2 regions of the Priestia sp. Y58 genome follow, and region 1 is predicted to be linked to the other one. Evidence: riboswitches for the same ligand, from Rfam matches in the RefSeq annotation. Region 1 holds a riboswitch; the other holds the start of a gene.
The links. Region 1 has a riboswitch for thiamine pyrophosphate ahead of thiM (hydroxyethylthiazole kinase). Riboswitches for the same ligand answer to the same signal wherever they lie in the genome.
Positions count from the first base shown of each region.

Region 2: another riboswitch for thiamine pyrophosphate. It lies ahead of thiC (phosphomethylpyrimidine synthase ThiC); the one in region 1 lies ahead of thiM (hydroxyethylthiazole kinase).

Region 1 covers NZ_JAKWFL010000003.1:303,386-311,241, forward strand. Annotated here, with positions in the region: gene MMB68_RS11580 (GNAT family N-acetyltransferase) at 1-428, shown strand, start outside; gene MMB68_RS11585 (TetR/AcrR family transcriptional regulator) at 744-1,343, shown strand; gene MMB68_RS11590 (MFS transporter) at 1,439-2,656, shown strand; TPP riboswitch at 2,849-2,957, shown strand; gene thiM (hydroxyethylthiazole kinase) at 3,033-3,839, shown strand; gene thiE (thiamine phosphate synthase) at 3,853-4,497, shown strand; gene MMB68_RS11605 (pyridoxamine 5'-phosphate oxidase family protein) at 4,526-4,954, opposite strand; RNA gene ssrS (6S RNA) at 5,102-5,279, opposite strand; gene MMB68_RS11615 (hypothetical protein) at 5,389-6,009, opposite strand; gene MMB68_RS11620 (helix-turn-helix transcriptional regulator) at 6,163-6,615, shown strand; gene MMB68_RS11625 (anti-sigma factor) at 6,643-7,833, opposite strand; gene MMB68_RS11630 (RNA polymerase sigma factor) at 7,830-7,856, opposite strand, start outside.
Region 2 covers NZ_JAKWFL010000018.1:7,842-15,697, reverse strand. Annotated here, with positions in the region: gene MMB68_RS27060 (undecaprenyl-diphosphate phosphatase) at 1-805, opposite strand, end outside; gene MMB68_RS27055 (hypothetical protein) at 1,263-1,553, shown strand; TPP riboswitch at 1,635-1,749, shown strand; gene thiC (phosphomethylpyrimidine synthase ThiC) at 1,860-3,629, shown strand; gene MMB68_RS27045 (hypothetical protein) at 3,607-3,795, shown strand; gene MMB68_RS27040 (hypothetical protein) at 3,792-3,917, opposite strand; gene MMB68_RS27035 (VanZ family protein) at 3,981-4,436, opposite strand; gene MMB68_RS27030 (cation diffusion facilitator family transporter) at 4,697-5,593, opposite strand; gene MMB68_RS27025 (DUF3231 family protein) at 5,738-6,769, opposite strand; gene yhbH (sporulation protein YhbH) at 6,874-7,856, opposite strand, start outside.

The DNA.
Region 1 (7,856 bases):
AAGTTATTGAACTAGTAAGTTCTCACCTTCAAGGAATGAACTTACATTCACCTCCTGAAAGTATTCATGCTCTAAATATTGAAAGCTTAAAACACCGTGATATTACGTTTTGGAGCGTGTGGGAAGACAGCCAGCTAGCAGGGTGCGGGGCTATAAAAGAGCTAGATGAGCATCACGGAGAAATTAAATCGATGCGAACGGCCACGGCTCATTTGCGAAAAGGAATTGCTAAAGAGCTGCTGCAGTACATAATAAATGAAGCAAAAAAACGAGGGTACCGACGCTTAAGCTTAGAAACAGGATCCGCACCCGCTTTTGAACCGGCTAGAAAGCTATACGCCAGTTTTGGATTTTACGAGTGTGAACCATTTTCTACCTATAAAGAAGATCCATACAGTGTATTTATGACAAAGAAATTGAATGATTGATTAAAAGAGGCTGGAACAAAAGTATTTTAGTCAAAGAAGATCCGAACGATGAATCAAAATTCTTGATAAAGAATCCAGCTCGTTCGGATTTTTTATGGTGATGGTGAACGCAGCTTTCATATATGTAGTGGCTTCTAGCGCTTGATTTAGCTATGTCTCAACCTCTTTGTTTTTTGTTTTGTCATAATTCATATAAAAGGTATAAACTAGGTTTTCTCACTAGACAAAAAGGATTTTCCTATGTAGTATAGGTGTCAGATAATACAAAACGAATGTTCAGTATAAATAATAAATGTGCGGGGCGGTGGAAATAGCTTGAATAAAAAAAAGCTTCAAAGTGAACAAACCAAAAGAAAAGTGGCAGATGCCGCTAAAGCATTGTTTTCTCAAAAAGGCTATAAAGCTACATCTATTGAGGAAATTGTAGAAGCTACGGGAAGCAGTAAAGGGAATATTTATTATCACTTTAAAAGTAAAGAAGGGCTTTTTCTCTATTTAATAGATGAATGGGATCTCGAGTGGGAACGAAACTGGAAAGAAAGAGAGTCTCTTTACAAAACAACAAGAGATAAGCTTTTTGGAATTGCGGAGCAAATCATTTTAGATGATTTAAATCATCCTCTTACGAAAGCCGCCGATGAGTTTTTTAACAATGAGGAAAAGGGCAGCGATATCGAAGAGCGAATTGATGAAATGGTGAAACGGCACGTGGATTTTAACCGTGAACTTTTGCAAAAAGGCATCGATGAAGGTGAGTTTTCTCATAAAAATGCAGAGCAGCTTGCAGTGATTTTAGAAGGGCTGTTTGTTGGAATGAGCCGCATGTCTCGAAAAACGAACACGGAAAATGCCCTGCAGCTTTACCATTCAGCAATCGATGTATTTTTAAACGGAATCATACCAAGGTCTTCTTAAATAATCGGGGATGCTTATTGAGGTAATGAGTAATCCCTCATTATTTTGTATTTTTATAGACCGAACGTTCAGTATTTTTTAATCAGGAGGTTTATATGTCATTATTGTTAAGAAATCGAGCGGCGATTTTGCTGCTCATGCTAAATATTTTTATTATTTTTACAGGAATTGGTCTCGTTATTCCAATTATGCCAACATATATGACAGAGCTTCATATCAACGGAAGCGTGATGGGGCTTTTAGTAGCGGTGTTTTCACTAACTCAATTTCTGTTTTCACCTTTAGCAGGGCGGTTATCAGATTCGTTAGGGAGAAAGAAAATTATTGTAGCGGGAATGATTGTTTTTGCCTTGTCTGAATGGTTCTTTGGTTCAGTGAGTACGCCTCTTTTATTATTTGTATCGAGAATGTTAGGCGGGGTCGGGGCCGCGCTCATTATGCCTGCTGTTATGGCCTATACAGCGGACGTGACGTCTGCTAAAGAACGTGCTAAAGGAATGGGCTATGTGACGGCGGCGATTACAACAGGATTTATTATTGGGCCCGGTATCGGAGGCTTTTTAGCTGAATACGGCATGCGCGTGCCATTTTATATGGCCGCAGTAGCAGGAGGCTTGGCTGCAGTGATTACGCTTCTTGTTTTGCCAGAGTCTCGTCCTGTACAAAATCCTGCTGTTTCAAACAATGAGAATCCAAAAGAAGATCGGCTGCTACTGCAGCTTATGAATTCTTATAAAGAACCTTATTTTTTAAGTTTAATTATCGTTTTTGTGACATCGTTTGGATTATCCAATTATGAAACAATTTTTTCACTATTTGTTGATCATAAATTTAGCTTTACGCCAAAAGATATTGCGTTTGTTATTACGTTTGGCTCTATTGCAGGGGCTGTTGTGCAGGTTACGATTTTTGGATGGATTTTAAATAAGTTCGGTGAAAAAAGAGTGATTTCGTTTTGCTTGATGATGACGGGACTTTTTATTTTACTTACGCTATTTGTGCACACGTACTGGCTTATTATTGTTGTAACATTTATCGTCTTTTTAGCAACAGATATTTTACGTCCGGCAATCAGCACGCAAATGTCGATGATGGCACAAGACGACCAAGGGTACGTAGCCGGACTAAATTCTGCTTATACAAGTCTTGGGAATATTATTGGACCCGTTGTAGCAGGCTTTCTCTTTGATATAAACATTAATTACCCGTACGTATCAGCTGCACTTGTACTGCTGCTTTGTTTTCTTTTATCTTTAAGAGCAGGGAAGGACCGAAAAACAGCTGTGAGAAATCAAGCGATTCAAGAGAAATAACGAGAAGGAAAAAATGATAGAATTTTTAGGGGATAAAAGACCTCCAGTAGCTTACTGGAGGTCTTTCAATGATGCTTTTAGTAAAGCTGTAAGATTTACAACACCACTCAGCCTATAGCGAAGCTTTATTTTATCGGCAAAACAGTGAAATGGTTGCAAATAAAAAAGGTTAATAGTAAACTTTAAACGTAACAAGAATAGTATGGGAGCTTGCGCGGGGCAGGCTGAGAGTACAGGGGCGCCTGTTGACCATTTGAACCTGTTGGATAATGCCAGCGCAGGGAATGTGAGTACATACCAAAGCACTTTGCGCATGCAAGGTGCTTTTTTGTCTTTTTTTTGCAGTGTTAAAACTAAATGAAAAGAGTGAGAGAATATGGATATTAGTAAAATTTCAGCTCAATTAGAAAAAGTAAGAGATACAAGTCCACTTGTTCATAATATTACGAATGTCGTGGTAACCAATTTTACTGCAAATGGACTGCTTGCACTAGGAGCTTCACCTGTTATGGCTTATGCGAAGGAAGAAGTGGCTGACATGGCACGAATCGCCGGAGCGCTTGTCTTAAATATGGGTACACTGACGGCTCAAGAAGTAGAAGCGATGAGAATAGCAGGAAAATCAGCAAATGAAAATGGCGTGCCGGTTATTTTCGATCCTGTAGGAGCCGGAGCAACACCGTTTCGTACAGAAGTAGCACGTCAGCTTGTAGAAGAATTAAATATTGCAGTTATTCGTGGTAACGCTGCTGAAGTTGCGAATGTAGTAGGCGAGTCATGGCTCATTAAAGGCGTTGATTCATTAGAAGGACAAGGAGACGTCATTGAACTTGCTGAGAAAGCAGCGAACAAATTAGGTACAGTGATTGTTATTACGGGTAAACAAGATGTAATCACGGATGGAAACACAACGTATACAGTAGACAACGGTCACCCGTTATTTACGAAAGTGACGGGTACTGGATGTCTGCTAACATCAATTATAGGAGCTTTCGCCGCTGTAGAAAAAGAATATGTCGAGGCAAGCGTTGCTGCTTTAAGTTTTTACGGAGTGGCAGGTGAAATCGCCGCAGCGAAAAAAGGTGAAGAAGGGCCGGGGAGCTTTCAAATTGAGCTGTTAAATCAGCTTCATCTTTTATCTGGGCAGGATATTGAATCATATGCAAGAGTACATCAACGTTAAAAGGAGCCGGAAAATGACAAACGAAGAAATCAAAAAGCTGCTGCCAGTTTATTTTATAATGGGCAGCACTAACTGTACAAAAGATCCGAAAGAAGTGTTGAAAGAAGCAATTCAAGGCGGCGTTACCGTGTTTCAATTCCGTGAAAAAGGCGAAGGTGCCCTAACAGGAGAAGCGAAATATCAGCTGGCGAAGGAACTTCAGCAAATTTGTCAGCAGCACAACGTTCCTTTTGTTGTGAATGATGATCTTGACTTAGCGATCCGTTTACAAGCAGATGGCGTTCATATTGGACAAGAAGATGAAAAAGCTCATATTGTTCGAGAAAAAATAGGAAAAGGAATTGTGGGCGTCTCTGTTCATAATATACAAGAGCTGCAGCAAGCGATAAAAGACGGGGCGGATTATGTAGGAATGGGACCTGTTTTTCCTACTTCTACAAAAAAAGACGCAAAAGCAGTGCAAGGTACAAAATTAATTGAAGAAGTGCGAAACCAGAATATTGACTTTCCAATTGTAGGAATCGGTGGCATCACGCCTGAAAATGCCAAACAAGTAGTAGAAGCAGGTGCAGATGGCGTTTCTATTATTACCGCGATTAGCTTAGCAGCGTCTCCAAAAGAAAAAGCAGCTCAATTGAAAGAAGCGGTAGGAAAATAAAAAAAGCGCACAGTGTGCGCTTTTTTTATTATAGCTGAACAGTTTGAGGAGTTTCTTCGCCTTCATTCATAAAGCGAATTTCGTTTGGCGTAATTTCCAGAACAACATACTCAGGGTCATTTGGACCGTCAAACCATTCTTTCATGTGATTGTTCCATATACGTCCTTTTAATTGATCACCAGTACGAAGAACAGCTGTCCCAGATAATTCTAAGTATTGATCACCATATCCTTCGCCGCTGTAGCCTAATAGTACGTGCACGTTCGGATTGGCTTCGATTTCTTCTGCCTTATGTGTATTGATATTTGTTGGTGTGTAAAGAGCGATACCATCTTCATCGCTGAAAAATGTCATATAGCGAGAGTGGGGTTTGTTGTTTACAACTGTGGCTAATGTTCCTACACGATTTCCTTCTAATACTTCATTTACTTTTTTAGCAATTTTTTGTTCATTCATTTTATCCATCTCCTTTATTACTTTTTATGTTCCTCAATCGAAGATAAATAAAACATACATGTCTAAAAAAAATATAAGTTAACAATAAAATAATTATGTAAACTAATAAATTAAAAAATAAAAAAAGCTAGCTACAGCTAACTAAAAAATAAGCCCGCACTGCCGTAACCCTAAGTGTCTTAAATACCCAGATCTACTAGGTGGGTGCCCTCATAGCCGGGTTTAGCGTCCCAAGAAGGGCGTGCTATCTGCAGCTAAATTTTGAGCTCCCTTTTAACACTCAAAGGTTTAAGACAACATGAGTATACGCACAGCGCAGGTATGTATAACAAATGTAAATAAAATGCCGATATATAAATGTTTTCTAATTAATCAACTTTCATCGTACAAGAAATGATTATAACGGAATAATGAATGGAACGCAAGACTTTTATTTAAAGTTTTTCTTCTCTAATATCTTGGCGGTTATGCAGTAACAAAATAAGAAAAGAACCCGCAACTGGAATGAAACATAAGAGAAGGGAAGGTCGGGATGCTATCCTTTCTTTTGTCATAACGGAGTAAGAAAGCCACGTTAAAACAAAAAAATCAGCGGTCATCACGCTAACAAGCTGTGACTGCATAAAAGCATCTCCATAAGCTTTTATTGAACCTATGGATAGTCCGTATACGTAACCTGCAATCGTGAGTGCTAAGCATAGTCCAATCCATAGACGAGAAGAAATGATAGCAATGAAACGTGAAGGAATACGCGAACGTGTTCGAACTTTTTGTCCTCTCCAATGATAATAGAACAAAAGAGAAAAAGCTCCAAGCCCAAATGATAGAAGAGAAAATGGCCATCCAGGCAGTTTGTACGTATCTTTTTTACAGATCATTACCATAAACAATATTGGGAAAAGTCCTAAAAAAGAGAATACCATAACCACGAGCGGATCTACCTGTTGAAAATTTCCTGTGATAAGTTTTTTAAACAGCAAATCATCAGCGGCGCTTGCTCCCGGAGCTAGCAGCAAGGCGTATAGTACAAGCATAGCCCATACAATGATATACATATTCTCAACTCCTTTTAATTGTTTTAGTATACAAAAACCATTTCAGTATATTTCCCCGCTTTGTGATAAAGGGAAACGCTTGAAACTCTTCTTTAATTAGGTGTAATATTACACTAAAGACATGTGCGTGTATAGAAAGAAAGGGCTGTGAAAATGAATAAACAAGAAGTGATTAAATCAGTATCGGATAAAATACGATTGATTCGTTTAGAAAGAAACTATTCACAAGACAGAATGGCTGAAGTCATTGGTATTTCCAAAAAAACATTGGTTCAAATTGAAAAAGGGCGCACGGAAGCAGGGTGGACGACCACTGTTGCAGTATGCAGTTTGTTTGGTGACAGTGAAATCCTTCAATCGGTTTTAGGAGACGTTCCTTTAGAAGTAGTAGAAATCATTGCTCATGACGGCATATCTTCTCCAAAAGATAAAACGCTCGGAGGAAGAGTATGGTGGAAAGAAATTCAAAAAGAAGGCTCTTTTCGTCTGCAGCAAAATATGATTAGTCAGCACTACCGCATTTTAGATGACCAAGACTATCGATGGTTTAGTTCATTTGATAAAAGCGAAGCGGTAAAAAGGTTTGAAGAATTAACGAAGAAATAAAAACAAGCACTTGTTTTCAAGTGCTTGTTACTGATTCATTAACGTGCCGGATGAAGGGCGGTTGAACCAATTCCATAGCTCTACATCTCCAAGTGACGCGTAGGTGATCGACGGATCATTTTTTAATTTCAGAAGCTTTTTGGTAGGTCCTGTAATCACAACGCCGTACACACCGACTCCATGTTTCTTTACATAAGAATATCGCTGCTTTAGCAACAAATCGGAATGGTCTAGCTGACGAACTTTTTGGACCGTTTCTTCATTATCGGCTAATAGTTTCATCATATTTAAAATGTTCGACTTGCTAGTAGAGTGCGTTTGATTTCCTTTGTGCTCGTAAGGCAAGTCTAAAAACTCTGGAAAGCCAAATGTTGATGTTAAGTCAATTAATGGCTCATCTTTTGTGCTTGTTTTTTGTTCGTTCCCTGTATTAAGCGCGTACCAAGAGGTAGAAAAATCACGGCTGTCGATGGCATTCATTTTTTGCTGAACTTCTTTTAGTGAGTACGTATTATCAAAAGAAATAGCCACTTCGCTTACCGTCCCTTTTGGTAGGTTTTCTAATGCATTCCATGTTTCGCTCGTCCATTCCTTATACTCTTTTGCATGTAGCTTTAATTTTTTTGGATCAGGATAGACAAAAGAAAGGTTAAGATCGTATTTGCCTCCGGAAAATTCTTTTTCTACACCGCTCGTTTTATCAAACAGCTGATGAAATGTAAACGTCCCAATGGCCTGCTCTTCACGTCCAATTTGCTTATAAGCTTCCATTTGCGACTGCATTCGGAAAAAGGACTGTGTATCAGAAGTGGTTTCACGTATATGAACGTTCGGAAAAGCAGATTCGATAGCCGCTTGATTCACGCTGTTTATGTATTCGGTTTTTGATTGATGATAATATACAATAGATAAAAAGCTGCCGATTATCCATAGCAGAACGACAGAGCCAATGACAGTTGTCACATTTGAAAGGCGCTGCTTCCATTTGGCGATATAAATGGACTTTTTGACTTTTTTATTATCCAACATCGTATCGTCACTTAGTGAAGTAGCTGATGAAGTTGGCGGTAACGGTTCATCTTCGGTTAGCAAGTGCTCCAAATGAGCTGAGCATGCTTCACAATTTTCCGTATGTTGTTCAAGTGCTTCTGCTTCTTTGTCTGTCAAAGTGCCGTTTTTATATTTTTCCCATTGATGCTTCATATCTTGACAGCTCATCCGTCCTCTTCCTTTCTTTTTTT
Region 2 (7,856 bases), on a different contig from region 1:
GAATAGCTGCTAAAACAATTCGATATAGTGCAAATGGTACTAATTTGATACGATTAATTAATTTCAGGAAAAAGCGAATAGATACCAGCGCAAAAATAAAGGCGCTGATAAAACCAGCAATAAAAAACGGTAGTGCATCTGATGTGAAATACTGCCAGTTTTTAACCAATGAAAGTCCACTTGCTCCTGCCATGATTGGCACTGCCATAATAAATGTAAAATCTGCGGCTGCCTTATGGCTCATTCCAAGAAGAACCCCTCCTGAAATCGTTGAGCCTGAACGAGAAAAACCTGGCCAAAGAGCAATACATTGAAACAGTCCTATACCCAATGCTTGTCCATAAGACATTTGGTCCACCGTCTCTACACGCGGACGTTTAGGTCCAAACAAATCTGCTAGAATCATTAATACAGCTCCGACTACTAAGCCAATTAGCACCGTATTTAAAGAAAACAAATGTTCATCAATGTAATCATCAAACAAAAGTCCTAACACTCCTGCGGGTAACAGACCAACAATTACCTGCATTAAATTCAAGCGATTTGTCGGTCCAATTGGAGCAGCTGGTTTTTTTCCTAATCCTAATAAATTAATAAAACGATCTTTAAAAATAACAACTACTGCTAAGATCGACCCTAGCTGAATAACAATTTTAAATGTATTAGCTACTGGAGATGAAAATAATTCTTTTGAATTTAACCACAGGTCATCCACAATAATCATATGCCCAGTTGACGAAACAGGAGCAAACTCTGTTAAACCTTCTACAATCCCTAAAATGATTGCTACAATAATTTCCCACATAAAGCTATGTACCTTGCCTTTCTTTCAAATTAATAAGCTTATCGCTTCGTTTTACATGCTCAACTATTTTCCTATTTTGACACTTGCTTTTTTATCATAATTGTTAAAACTATGAAATACAATGTGTATTTGCAAAAAGATAAGAATCTTTAATAATTTGTAATAAAAACCTTACATGCTATAACCAAAAAACAAGATATCAGCTTTTATTTGTTTTAAAAAGCAGTCACTATGTTCGGTATAAATTCCGGGCCCTTAGCTAAAAATGAATCATCTAGACTATTTTTCTTTGGTGTGAAAAAATGACTAAATCATTATGTTTTTTCCATCCTCTTTACTGTCATCTATCATTTTAATCAACTAGTGCTTGCTTATACGACATATCCCCTAAGTAATTTGAAACTTTTTTCTCTCTTTTCTCGTATATAGTAGTATCTTTTTTAGGAGGCTTTTTACTATGAATGGAAATGTACGTACAATGAAATGGATCACTGCTGGGTATGAAGCCTTGCTGGGAATTCCTTTAATTGGCGCGGGGATTGTTATGGGGTTTAGTTATACTCCTCTTTTTATTGGATTTATTCTTCATGCTATCACGCTCATTTTAGCTAATAGACGAGGGTTATCTGCTTATGGAAACATACTAGGGATTGTTACCTCACTGGTTGCTTGGATTCCATTTTTAGGGTTTATCATGCATATTATTACAGCTATTGTGATTGCAATCGATGCCGCTAGACAACGCTAATTGTCTAGCTTTTTTTATTTAAGGGTTGATTTTTTACCGAATGATGGTAAACTTAAGCCGTAAATTGAATAATTTGAATGTTATTTCTACTAGGGGTGTCTGATAGCTCAGACTGAGAGAAGAGTGCAATAAAACTCTTTAACCCTTTGAACCTGATTTGGGTTATACCAGCGGAGGGAAGTAGTCTTGAAAAGAATATATGTTTATTCTTTTTTCGCCTATTCCATCGGGTTCTGTCTATCACAGAACCCGATTTTTTTATGGTTCGGTATAGCTACACTTTATGCGAAACCGGAGGAATATGTCATGTCAAAACAAAATGTATCAGTTTCTATGAAAAAGCCTTTTCCAAACAGTCACAAAGTATATGTCCAAGGATCCAGAGAAGACCTTAAAGTGCCTATGCGTGAAATTCATCAGTCTCCTACTACAGGATCTTTTGGTGAAGAAGAAAATAGTCCCGTCCGTGTATACGACACGAGCGGTGTTTATACAGATCCCTGTTATGAAATTAATTTACAAAAAGGATTACCGGCTCTGCGCGAAAAGTGGATTGCAGAACGAAACGATGTAGAAACATATCAAGGCCGTACGGTTCAGCCACAGGATAACGGTTATTATGATGGTGATCCAAGAGATCAGTATGAGCGCTTTATCACTAATCGTTTACCGTTGCGCGCGAAAAAAAATCAAAATGTAACGCAAATGCACTATGCGAAAAAAGGAATCATCACGCCCGAAATGGAATTTATCGCTATTCGTGAACAGATGGATCCTGAAGTCGTACGTGAAGAAGTAGCAAGAGGACGTGCCATTATCCCTAATAATATCAATCACCCTGAGAGCGAACCGATGATTATCGGCCGCAAATTCCACGTGAAAATTAATGCTAATATCGGAAATTCAGCTATTCGTTCAGCTATTGAAGATGAAGTAGAAAAAATGACATGGGCAACGCGTTGGGGAGCCGATACAATTATGGATTTATCAACAGGAAAAGATATCCACACAACACGCGAATGGATTATCCGCAACTCGCCTGTTCCTGTAGGGACCGTTCCTATTTACCAAGCGCTTGAAAAAGTAAAAGGCGTAGCAGAAGATCTAACGTGGGAAGCATATCGCGATACATTAATTGAACAAGCAGAACAAGGTGTTGATTACTTTACTATTCACGCAGGTGTTCTTTTACGCTATATTCCTCTAACAGCGAAACGTACGACAGGTATTGTTTCACGCGGAGGATCCATCTTGGCGCAGTGGTGTTTAGCTCATCATGAAGAGAACTTTTTATATACTCGCTTTGAAGAAATCTGTGAAATCTGTAAAGCATACGATATTTCTATTTCCCTTGGCGATGGGTTACGTCCTGGTTCCATTGCAGATGCTAATGATGAGGCACAGTTCGGCGAATTAGAAACGCTTGGTGAATTAACTAAAATTGCTTGGAAACACGATGTTCAAGTTATGATTGAAGGTCCTGGACATGTTCCTATGCACCTCATCAAAGAAAACGTAGATAAACAAATGGAAATATGCCAAGAAGCTCCCTTCTATACTCTTGGACCGCTTACAACCGACATCGCTCCAGGCTATGACCATATTACATCAGGTATTGGGGCTGCAATGATTGGTTGGTTTGGGACAGCTATGCTTTGCTACGTAACCCCAAAAGAACATTTAGGTCTGCCGAATAAAGAAGACGTTCGAGAAGGGGTTATCACCTATAAAATTGCTGCGCATGCCGCTGATCTAGCAAAAGGCCATCCAGGAGCACAAAAACGTGATAACGCGCTGTCTAAAGCAAGATTTGAATTTAGATGGAATGATCAATTTAACCTGTCACTAGATCCAGAGCGCGCAAAAGAATATCACGATGAAACACTTCCTGCTGAAGGTGCTAAAACAGCCCATTTCTGTTCAATGTGCGGACCTAAGTTCTGTTCAATGCGTATTTCTCAGGATATTCGTAACATGGCTCAAGAAAACGAGAAAGATGTAAACGAAGTAAGAAAAGAAGGCATGAAAGAAAAAGCTAAAGAGTTTGTTAACAGTGGTTCAAATATTTATCAATAATGAAGTAGAACAGCTTAAAGAACAAATTAAGCTGCTTGAAAGAAAGTTATTATTTGTTCAGCAAAATTGTCAGCACATTATCGTTGAATCATCCCATTCTTCCGTAAGGCGCTGCATTAAGTGTTTCTATCAACAAGAAGCAGAGGCTGAGCCAAAAGTATTTTAGTTGAAGAAAAATCCGAACGAGCTGAATTCTTGATTAAGAATCCAGCTCGCTCGGATTTTTTCATTGGTAGGGTGAACGTAGATTTCATGCATGCAGCAACCGCGATGTAACATGCTTTCCATACTAGCTCCTTAATCCCATATGTTCGTCTTTAGATTGGATTGATTTCGTTACGTCTCTCAATTTCATCCTTTTTTGAAACGTGCTTTCAGCATGTTCTTAATCCAATATAGTATTTTAATAATAACCCAGCCTATAAATGTACCTAGCGTATTCAAAAAGATATCGTCAATATCAAATACTCGTTCCGTTAGCTTGTACTGTAAAATTTCAATCAGAAAACTGATTAAGAAACCCGTCGTAAACACTTGAATAAAACCGTCAAACCACTTCATAAACAAAGGAATAAACATTCCAAGCGGCGCAAACATCACGATATTCCCCAGTATATTTGTCAGCGTGAGGATTATATTCCCGCTGTCCCACATCAGACGGATCGTGCTAAATAAATCCAAGTTCATTGCTTTTCCGTAAACATGTTCGTTTTCCCGTATGAGAGTAGCATAAATGACCACTGCCGTATACGCAATAAATAGAGTGAACATGACTTTTTTAACGATTGACCTGATGCTTACATTCACTTCAACATCACCTTCTTTGACTCCCAAAACCATTTATTATTATCTATATGTACCCGTCCACTGCTTTCATTCGTAGTGAATGCATTTACATGCTTTTTTATCCTATCACATCAATAAATAAATACAATTCCCTTTATACAATTTTATTAAACTTGATTCTTTATAAATAAAAATCCTCATCATTTTATGCTGCTCATTTCATTAATTTCTACATCTATAAATAATAAGAAGCAGCGAGATAACACTTCGCTGCTTCTTATTTAATCTGGATAATAAGGATTCAAATGGATTAATACTTCCTGGATATTATCATGTTTTTTCATAAGTGTTGCTTTGATTTCTCTTCCTAAATCATGACCTTCCTTAATTGTTTTAAAGTGGTCAATTGAAATACGTACATCCACTAATATGTAATGGCCATGTTCTCTTGCTCGAACGCGATCAATCCGCTTCACATCTTCAAATTCATAAATGCTTTCTTCAAGTTCTTTCAGTAGCTCTTCATCAATATTGCCTTCCATTAAGATTTGAAAAGACTCTCCCATCATTTGTCTGGCAATGTTAAAAATTAAATAAGCAACAAAGATACTTGCTATTTTGTCTCCGTATAACAGCAGTTGAACATCCATTTTATCACCAATAATGGATAATAAAACACCAATTGCCGCTGCAATAGAAGCAACAATATCTGCTTTATGATCAAATGCAATTGCCTCAATTGCCTTACTGTGGTGCTGCTTCGCTACGTTTAAAGAATAACGGTATAACAATACCTTTGCTATGTATGAAATAACAGCAATCCACATGGCTAAAATATTTGGAGATTCAACCGGATGGAATAAACCAACGACTCCTTCAAATACCACATAAAATGATACAAGCAATAAAATAATTCCTACGATTCCTGAGACAATCACTTCTGCTTTTCCATGTCCATATGGATGGTCATCATCTGCTGGTTTATTGGCTACTCGTATAACCAACAAGACAATAATAGAGGCAAATACGTCTGCTGCAGAGTGAATACCATCAGCAAATACAGCATCACTATTTCCAATCCATCCTACTATTACTTTCCCTAGCGTAAGGGCAATATTGCTCCATACGCTAATCCATGCTACTTTTTTGGCAATGGACTCCCTTATGCTATTGTTCATTTGCACACCTCGACTTACTTCTTAAAAAATCAGCTTTTTTATCTTATCACTGCACATTCAAGTGGGTCTAGAGCAATCTATTTTCTCTTAGCTATATATGTTTCAGTACCGCAAAATTACTGATAACCCACAACATACTCCTTATTATTTCTCCGCCAACTTCTTACGATCAGTTGCCATTGGAGGTTCTTCCATCCAACCTTGCTCAATCATAATCCGAATTCCATCTTTTCCGTACTTTCCTATACGTCCAATTAGCTGAGAAAATTCTACGGCTACATCCGAACGGAACGACATAGACAAACCAGCACCACAGTTATCAATAGCGATCGTCACCGCTGTGGAAGTATGATACATCATCAGCTTATCTGAAAACGGTGAAATCGTTGAGTTGGTTACATATGCATCAAGCAGCCTCGGACTTGGTAAATCAGCTTCAGACAGTAACTCGGTGAAGTGCTTGATTTGCTTACTTGCAAGCTTGACTCCGTCAAAAAAGTAAGAGCGTAATTTTTGTGTGGTAGCTACTTGACTAAATGCCAGCATCAGCGTTTTACCTAATACATTTGTATTAACAATTTCTTGAATAGCCGTAACCTCCAAAGAAGTTAGAGGATGCATTTGAGAGAAAAGTGGTGATATAAACGTTTTCTGGTCCACAAAATTCACTTTTACAGGATAAGGAATAACCGGAGGTCTCATCAGCATGCTTTTGCTTAAAATAACGTGGTTAGAATTCTTTAAAAGACTGTCGCTTTTTTTTACACATCGGGATAGATGATCATAAATATCTTGCCTTCTCACTGCGCTTAGCGCTCTGGCATATTTCTTCATACCTCCAATGGCCATTTCATTGACATAGATAGCCATAAAAATATCATCAAACAAAGCAGGAACTCCTTTGTTCACATCTTGTTCTCCAAAACCTACTGGGATTGGGATTTTTTCCAAACTGAATAATTCCGTCAATTCATCTACATGAGTTTGTGAAATCTGATGTGCTTTTTTTAAGAGGTCCTTAATCTCAGGATCTTTTACAACAGATAGAAAATACCCAAGAACACATACATACAGCGTATCGCCTAAATATTGCGCCCATAAGTAACCTAACTCGGCTGCGTTCAACCGCTGATTTTGTTGATGTTTTTGCATTTCGCTCTTTATATTTTCGTTCATTCACTTATTCTCCTTTTAGATAAAGTCGTACTTTTACTATCTCCAAAGAAGCGTTGAATAAACCGCATAAAAAAGACCTAGATAACAAGTCTAGGCCTTTTAGGTTACGCATATTTCTGGTCTTCTGTTTCTTTTCTAAAAAAGCTTTTCATCGCGTGAAAAACGTCTGATTTTTGTTTTAAAATAAAGTGTCTAAAACTTTCGTCTTGAATATTTTTGTAAGCAGACATTAAAGTGGAATGTCGATTGTACTGATTCACTTCCCCATACCCAAACATATTTGACACTTTCATTAATTCATTTACTAATTTTACACACCTTGCGTTATCTGAAGTTAAGTTATCACCATCTGAAAAATGAAACGGGTAAATATTATAGCGGCTCGGATCATACTTTTGGTTAATTAATTCAAGCGCTTTTCGGTAAGCAGATGAGCAGATGGTTCCTCCGCTTTCTCCTTTGGAGAAGAAGTCTTCTTCTGATACTACTTTTGCCTCTGTATGATGGGCAATAAATTCAATTTCCACTGTTTCATATTTCGTACGTAAAAAGCGTGTCATCCAAAAGAAAAAGCTTCGTGCCATATATTTTTCCCATATGCCCATCGAACCGCTCGTATCCATCATAGCTAAGACGACTGCTTTAGATTCTGGCTTTATAACTTCATTCCACGTTTTGAATTTTAAATCCTCCGGATAAATAGGATGAAAAGCAGGCTTTCCTGTCATTGCGTTTCGCTTATAAGCGCTCATCATCGTTCGTTTTTTATCAATATTTCCCATCAAACCTGTACGTCTTATATCATTAAATTCAATGTGTTCCACAACAATTTGATCAGATTCTTTTCGCTGAAGATTAGGCAATTCTAATTGAGCAAATAAAGCCTCTTGAAGCTCCATGAGTGACACTTCCGCTTCAAAGTAGTCTTCTCCAGCCTGGTCTCCTGCTCCTTGACCTTTTCCTGCTCCTTTTTGACCATCTCCAGCAGATCCGTCACGTGCTACTACATCCCCAACTTTACTGTCTCCATCACCTTGACCCACATGTTTGTTTTTATCATAATTGTACCGAATTCGATATTCATCCA